DNA from 2 places in the Paenibacillus sp. CCS19 genome. Region 1 is predicted to be linked to the other one. Evidence: predicted binding sites of a transcription regulator. Region 1 holds the regulator's gene; the other holds the start of a gene.
The links. The regulator LexA, encoded in region 1, represses DNA repair genes until DNA is damaged. The targets are predictions, from matches to a motif close to CGAACATATGTTCG.
Positions count from the first base shown of each region.

Region 2: recA (recombinase RecA) is a predicted target of LexA. The motif match lies at 2,006-2,019, and genes of this name have one in related genera.

Region 1 covers NZ_BTCK01000059.1:19,430-23,647, forward strand. The annotation lists gene SBI19_RS26595 (MerR family transcriptional regulator) at 1-383, shown strand, start outside; gene glnA (type I glutamate--ammonia ligase) at 489-1,817, shown strand; gene lexA (transcriptional repressor LexA) at 2,355-2,981, opposite strand; gene SBI19_RS26610 (LysM peptidoglycan-binding domain-containing protein) at 3,313-3,555, shown strand; gene SBI19_RS26615 (DUF896 domain-containing protein) at 3,732-3,920, shown strand; gene SBI19_RS26620 (aldo/keto reductase) at 4,003-4,218, shown strand, end outside.
Region 2 covers NZ_BTCK01000057.1:18,029-22,246, reverse strand. The annotation lists gene pgsA (CDP-diacylglycerol--glycerol-3-phosphate 3-phosphatidyltransferase) at 1-454, shown strand, start outside; gene SBI19_RS26280 (competence/damage-inducible protein A) at 577-1,836, shown strand; gene recA (recombinase RecA) at 2,090-3,151, shown strand; gene SBI19_RS26270 (regulatory protein RecX) at 3,239-3,916, shown strand; gene rny (ribonuclease Y) at 4,202-4,218, shown strand, end outside.

The sequences.
Region 1 (4,218 bases):
TTTTCCCGATCGGAATCGTCATGAAACTCACGGACTTAACCGCTCGTCAAATTCGCTATTACGAGCAGCATGAGTTGATTGTTCCGGCGCGTACGTCGGGCAACCAACGGTTGTTCTCCTTCAATGACGTTGAACGTCTGCTGGAGATCAAATCGCTCATCGAGAAGGGTGTCAACATCGCAGGCATCAAACAAGTGATGAACCCGCTGAGCACGGAATCCGAAGAGGCAACCGTCATGAGCGAGCAATCCGAAGTGAAGCGTCGCGAGCTGTCCGATGCTCAGCTGCACCGATTGCTTAAGCAGCAACTGCTGGAGAAACGTCCAGGCAACAAGGCATCGCTTATTCAAGGCCAGCTTTCTCGTTTCTACAACAAGCATTAAAGCGCTGTCATTCGTTACGGCACCTTGATGAGCTTGGCCGCGCTTTAAGCGACTGCACCACGGACTTTACGATATTCATACACGTACGATGAAGGAGATGATCTTGTGGGTTACACGAAAGAGGACATCCTGCGTATTGCGAAGGAAGAGAACGTCAGATTCATCCGGTTGCAATTTACCGACTTGCTCGGTACGATCAAGAACGTTGAAATCCCTGTAAGTCAGCTGCTCAAAGCGCTCGATAACAAAATGATGTTCGACGGCTCTTCTATCGAAGGATATGTACGGATCGAAGAATCCGATATGTACTTGTATCCGGACCTCGACACATGGGTCGTCTTCCCGTGGGTGACGGAAGACCGCGTCGCACGTCTGATTTGTGATATCTATATGCCTGATGGCACGCCATTCGCTGGCGACCCGCGCGGCATTCTGAAGCGTGCGCTGAAGGAAGCGGAGGAAATGGGCTTCACTTCGATGAACGTTGGTCCTGAGCCAGAATTCTTCTTGTTCAAGACGGATGAGAAGGGCAATCCGACGACCGAACTTAACGACCAAGGCGGTTACTTCGACCTTGCGCCGATGGATCTGGGCGAGAACTGCCGTCGCGAGATCGTACTTACGCTTGAAGAGATGGGCTTCGAGATCGAAGCATCCCATCACGAGGTTGCTCCGGGTCAACACGAGATCGACTTCAAATATGCGGATGCTATTAAAGCCGCGGACCAGATTCAAACGTTCAAACTTGTTGTTAAGACGATTGCTCGTCAGCATGGTCTGCACGCATCCTTCATGCCGAAGCCGCTGTTCGGCGTGAACGGTTCCGGCATGCACTGTCACCAATCGTTGTTCCAAGGCGAGAAGAATGCCTTCTACGATGAGAGTGACAAGCTTGGTCTCAGCCAGACGGCTCGTTATTACATGGCAGGTATTCTGCATCATGCACGCGCTTATGCGGCCATTACGAACCCAACGGTCAATTCGTACAAGCGTCTCCTGCCTGGCTACGAAGCGCCTGTTTATGTTGCTTGGTCGGCAAGCAACCGGAGCCCGATGGTTCGTATTCCAGCATCCCGCGGCCTGAGCACGCGCATTGAAGCGCGTAACCCAGACCCTGCTGCTAACCCATACCTTGCGCTTGCTGTCATGTTGAAGGCAGGTCTGGACGGCATCAAGAACAAAATGCCGCTCCCAGCGCCGGTTGACCGCAACATCTACATCATGAGCGAAGAAGAGCGTATTGAAGAGGGTATCCCAAGCCTTCCAGGCGACTTGGCAGAAGCTCTGCAAGAGCTGCTGCGCAGCGATGTCATCTGTGAAGCGCTCGGCGAACACGCACTTGCTCACTTCTACGAGCTTAAAGAAATCGAGTGGGACATGTACCGCACGCAAATCCACCAATGGGAACGCGACCAGTACCTGACTCTGTATTAATCAGAGCTCGTTGGTCATAGCGCAATAAAGATAAAGCACGATAACGAACCTAACGGGGGAGTTATCGTGCTTTTTGTATTTCTAATAGTAATAATGAATTTGCGAGGAACTCGCATTATCAAGATAAAGGTTCAAAGGGGCGAAGCCCCTTGCCGTGATCGAGCACTTCCCAAGAGCGTGTCCCGCAGGGACGACAAGCGGCTCCCAGCACGTACAGGAGGTCGAGCACAAACATCGACCGTATCTAAACCCCTCAGAAGTAGAGCGTGTCCCGACAGGGACGAAAGCGGGCATCCCCACTCAAGTATCCAAGCAGCGAGTCCAGGAGTCCAGAGGGCGGAGGCCTTTGGGGCCCTCCCTCTTGGGAGAGGGAGGGTTTGGGAGGGAGTGGACTCTTTTATATGCAGTTAAAAAACAATTAAAAACCCCGAACGATGTCGAATCGTCCGGGGTTCTATATATCATGGAGTGGCAAGTCTAGTGAAGAAACGCTGACATGAAATCGTAAGATGGTGTCAGCTTGTCCTTGTTCGGTTCTTAGTGAATGTCGCGGAACAGACCGATAACTTTACCAAGAATCGTTACGTGCTTCAGACGAAGCGGCTCCATCGTAGGGTTCTGTGGTTGGAGACGAATATGATCGCGTTCCTTGTAGAACGTCTTCACCGTTGCTTCGTCTTCTTCGGTCATTGCTACGACGATATCGCCGTTCGTTGCGGTTGGCTGCTGGCGGACAATAACGTAATCGCCGTTATGAATGCCTGCATCAATCATACTTTCACCGATTACGTTAAGAATGAAGACGTCGTGATCACCAACCATATGCGTTGGGAGTGGGAAATAGTCTTCAATGTTCTCCGTTGCCGTAATAGGTACGCCTGCTGTAACTTTACCGACGATTGGCACCTTCGCGAATGAGGTCGAGAACGCATCGCCTGCGGAAGGACCGTCGCCATCGAGAATCTCGATCGCACGAGGTTTCGTTGGGTCGCGGCGTATAAAGCCTTTCTTCTCTAATCGATCCAAATGGCCGTGAACGGTGGAGCTGGAGGCCAGTCCGACCGCTTCACCGATCTCACGAACGGAAGGCGGATATCCTTTATCCCGAACTTCGTTCTTGATAAATTCAAGAATTGCCAGCTGGCGGTTGGAAAGCTTCGACACCATCATCACTCCAAAAATAAGATTATAGCAAATTATAGCACAGAACCCGAGTTCGTACAAACATAAGTTCGAGGGCACATTCGTTCGTAAATTAAACAGAACAATTGTTCGTAAAATGTGTTGACCAGAACAATTGTTCGTGATATATTATGGACAACAAATAGAACAAACGTTTGGGGTGCGGTTAACAATGATGAATACGACAAGCATGACAGCTTCTTATAATAGAATGAACGTACGGAATACGCGCGGCAGATCGACGCAACGCGCAACAATGACAAAGGCTCAGAAACATGCACTAATGAGCGTATTAAAGTGGGGCTTTGCTCTTATGTTCGCAATTATCTTATTCTGCGGTGCCTTGATGGTCATGACGGAAGCAATGAGCGATCACCCGGCTGAGCCTACCGCAGGCGAGTCCGTTGTCTATGTAGCGCCAGGCGACACACTGTGGAGCATCGCATCCGCGACGAGCGATGGAGATATTCGTCAGCGCGTATTCGAGATTAAGCTTCGCAACAATCTCGAATCGGATGTTCTGGAGTCGGGACAGATGCTCATCATACCCGCTTAATATAGAGTAGTTCGATAAGATGGCTTATTGGGACAATTCCTAATACGCCATCTTTTTTTATACAATGCTCGGAAACCGTTCAATTATAGGCGCATTAACCTTGACAATGGTTTGTCGAAAATGTCAAAGTAATAGGATAATGTGAACAAGTGCATAACAGAAGGGGGATGCAGCAAATGGAAGAGCTTATCGCGCGGATTAACGAGCTGTCGCGTAAACATAAAACGGTCGGTCTCACAGAAGCGGAAGCGGAAGAACGTGCACGGCTTCGGAAGCAATATTTGGACGTGTTCAAAGGCAATTTCCGCAACCAGCTTGATTCGATCAAGTGGGAAGGCGAAGAGGAGCCGCCGAAGAATCATTGATTTAACCTCAATAGAAGCGTGACGTTCTCCACTTATATCAAGTATGATTAGATTATATTGGATATAAACTGGAGGGATGGACATGCAGTATCGCTTGCTTGGGAACAGTGGATTGGCGGTATCGGAGTTATGCTTAGGGACGATGACATTCGGCAATACGACGGATGAACAGGAATCACTTCGAATGGTTGACCGTTTCGTGGAGCTGGGAGGCAATTTCTTAGACACAGCCAACGTCTATGTTGGCGGTCGTTCCGAAGAGATTGTCGGCAAGGCGATCCGGTCACGCCGCTCGGAG
Region 2 (4,218 bases), on a different contig from region 1:
TCAGATTGTAGCCGCTCTTATCTTCATTATCGCCGCGAGCACAGACGGATTGGACGGCTATATCGCACGCAAGAACAAGATTGTAACGAATCTTGGCAAGCTGCTTGATCCACTCGCGGACAAGGTGCTTGTTGCTGCCGTACTGATCTCGCTCGTCGAGATGGATAAGCTCGATGCATGGATTGCGGTAGTCATTATTTGCCGCGAGTTCGCAGTGACGGGCTTAAGACAAATCGCATTGCTTGAGAATAAAGTCATTGCGGCCAGCAAGTGGGGCAAGTGGAAGACGGCTGTTCAGATCACGATGATCATCGCGCTGTTGCTGAACAATTTCCCATTTACCTTCATCGACATTCGTTTCGATATCTTCGCAAGCTGGGTAGCAGCGGTCATTACCGTTTACTCTGGCATCGATTACTTTGTGAAGAACAAAAACCTGATACCTATTGCCTAAACGACGGACATCCTCCATTTCTGGGGGGTGTCCTTCCTTTACCGCATAACAAATGAATTCCATGTTTACTGGAAAAAGAATAAATTGCTATTGGCGCTACATATGAAGGAGAGGTTCATACGATGAAAGCTGAAATTATCGCGGTTGGTACGGAGCTTCTGCTCGGGCAGATTGTGAATACGAATGCTCAATATTTATCCCGTCGTTTGGCTGACCTTGGTATCGATGTTTATTATCAGACGGTTGTCGGCGACAACCCGAAACGGATCCGCAACGCGATTGAAACGGCACGGAGCCGGGCGGATCTGCTTCTATTTACAGGCGGTCTAGGGCCTACACAGGACGATTTGACGAAGGACGTGCTGGCGGATTACCTTGGCCGTGAGTTGACGTATGATCAGCCTTCTATGGACAAAATCGTAGCGTTCTTCCAAGATCGCGGCATTCATATGGTGGACAGCAACAAAAGGCAGGCGACTTCCATTGTAGGCGCTGTGCCGCTGTTTAATGAAGCAGGGCTCGCGGTAGGCAATGCGCTGCATGTAGACGGTACCCGTTATTTGCTGCTGCCTGGCCCGCCGCGCGAGATGAAGCCGATGTTCGAGGGGCCGGCTTTGACATGGCTCCTGGGCGAACTGGGTACGGCGATTCCGCTTTATTCGAGGCTGCTTAAATTCGCTGGGATTGGGGAATCCAAGCTGGAGCATGAGCTGCTGCCATTAATCGAAGGGCAGACGGATCCGACGATTGCGCCATATGCCAAGGAAGGCGAGGTCGCGATTCGTGTATCAACGAAAGCGGCGACGGCAATGGAAGCCCAGACTAAGCTTGATGATACGGTGGACAAAATCAAACAGCTTGTAGGGGCTCACCTGTTCGCGCAGGAGGACATCCCATTGGAGGAGGCGGTCGTTCGGCTGCTGCGTCTCACAGGCCGCACGATGGTCTCTGCGGAGAGCTGTTCAGGGGGGATGTTCGCTGAGTTGATCACGAACATTCCGGGCAGCAGCGGGGAGTATGCGGGCGGGGTAGTCACTTATACGAACATGATGAAACATCAGCTGCTCGGTATTCCGATGTCGCAGCTGGAAGGCGACGGTGCGCCTGGGGCGATCAGCGAGTCAACTGCAGCGATGATGGCGGAACGCGTCAGAGAGATCGCTGATGCGGACTACGGCATCTCGATAACAGGCGTTGCTGGCCCAGCGGAGTCAGAGGGTAAGCCGGTAGGGCTCGTCTATTACGCCCTTGCGCAGCGTTCTAAGCCTACAGACGTTCATACGATGCATCTAAGCGGCACTAGGGATATCATCCGTGTGCGCGCCGTCAAGGCTGTGCTGTACCGTCTCTGGCAGGCACTCGGAGGTGCAGAGCAGCAGTAAGCGGGAATCTCCGATATACAGTGCTGTGGTTGTCTATAATTTCTCTTGCCGAGGCTTTGAGACTCGTGCTATATTATCAGTAGTTAACGGAGGAACCGTAGCGAATGGATCATTTGCTGCGGTTCTTTTTGTTCTTTAGGGCATCGTTCGACTGTCGGAAGAAAAAAAGCGAATGTATGTTCGAAAAAATGCTTGGCAACCAGAACGAAATAAGCTATGATAACACTATAAAGAGTAAAGGGATGTGAGTTACTTGTCAGATCGTCGCGCAGCGTTAGAAATGGCACTCCGCCAGATTGAGAAGCAGTTCGGTAAAGGCTCCATCATGAAACTAGGCGAATCGACGCACATGCAAGTTGAGACCGTATCCAGCGGCGCACTTGCTTTAGATATTGCCCTTGGAATCGGAGGATTCCCACGCGGTCGTATTATTGAAGTGTACGGACCAGAATCTTCCGGTAAGACGACGGTTGCACTGCATGCAATCGCAGAAGTACAGAAGATCGGTGGACAAGCTGCATTTATCGATGCCGAGCATGCACTCGATCCTTTGTATGCTAGCAAACTCGGCATTAACATTGACGAACTGTTGCTGTCGCAGCCTGATACAGGCGAGCAAGCGCTCGAGATCGCTGAAGCGCTCGTACGCAGCGGCGCAGTTGATATCATCGTTATCGACTCCGTAGCGGCACTCGTGCCGAAGGCCGAGATCGAAGGCGACATGGGTGATTCCCACGTTGGTCTGCAAGCACGTCTGATGTCGCAGGCTCTCCGCAAGCTGTCTGGCGCGATTAACAAGTCAAAAGTTATTGCGATCTTTATTAACCAGCTGCGTGAGAAGGTCGGCGTTATGTTCGGCAACCCAGAGACGACGCCAGGCGGACGCGCGCTTAAGTTCTACTCCAGCGTACGTCTTGATGTTCGCCGTATTGAATCGATCAAACAAGGCAACGATGTGGTCGGTAACCGTACGCGTATCAAAGTGGTTAAGAACAAGGTTGCGCCTCCGTTCAAGCAAGCTGAGCTGGACATTATGTACGGCGAAGGCATCTCGCGTGAAGGCAGCATTATTGATATTGGTACGGAACTTGATATTGTACAGAAGAGCGGTGCATGGTTCTCGTACAACGGCGATCGTTTGGGTCAAGGCCGTGAGAATGCGAAGCAATTCTTGAAAGACAATAAGGAAGTTGCTGCAGTTATCGAGAAGCAAATTCGTCAAGCGACGCAATTGTCTGATTCGGCTATTCAAGCAGCTCAACTTGCTGCTGAGAAGGAAGAAGAAGAAGAACCGACATTTGAAGATTTGGTTTAAGATTGATTTAGCAATGACATAGCAAGAACAGAACGGCACCTTGAGCGAGGTGTCTTTCTTCGTTCATGAGGAGGTTACAATTGGTTAATGATCTACACGATTACTTCCGTTGAACAGGACGCGAAGCAGCACCGTCGTTATCATATTTATATGAACAATGGTTCAGAGCCGCTGTTATCTGTTCATGAAGACCTCCTAATACGCCATCGGCTGTTCAAAAGTCTGGAATTGACGGAAGCAGCAATTAAAAACATCCAAGCCGAGGACAATCAATATAAAGCGTATGCGATGGCAATCAATTATTTGGGATTTCGACCGCGGACGAGCAAAGAGATCGAGCGGTATTTGCAGCGTAAGGAGATTGAGCCTGAACCGATTGCTTATGCCATTGAACGGCTGGAACAGGAGCGGCTTATTGATGATGAAGATTATGCGCGGCGTTTTGCTGAAAGTCGTCTTCGTTCAGGCGGTAAAGGCCGGCTGATGATTAAGCAGGAACTGCAAATGCGCGGGGTTGATAAGCAGACTGCAGATGCTGCATCACGGGATTTGGGACGAGAGGCAGAGCAGGCGGTTGCTGATCAGGCCGCTGTTAAGAAATGGCGTTCGATGACTGGCGAAATCTATGATAAACGACGTAAGCTTGCCCAATTTCTGCTTCGCAGAGGCTTTCCGATGGACGTAGCGATGCAGGCTGTGAAGCATGCATCTGCTGATAATGGCAATGCTCCTGACGATGAAGAGCTAGGATGGCTTGACAATTGATTTTGTCAAAAGATAAAATGATTTTGTATTCTTTCTTTTTGAATCGATTTTCCTTCCAAAAATTGATTCGAAACAGACTATTTTCACTAAGTTTAGTCGATTATTCGGTATGGAACCGGCTAAGACAAGGTGAAACGACTGTTGTTGTTCATTTAACGGCGTACAGTTCGTTTCATTCCGGAGAAATCCAAGGGATAGTATATGGTGGAAACTAATACTTTCTTGGATTTAACAAAATATCATCCCAAGCGTTGAAACTTGGTGTGCAACGGGGAGGTGAACAAGATGCCCACGGCTGTATG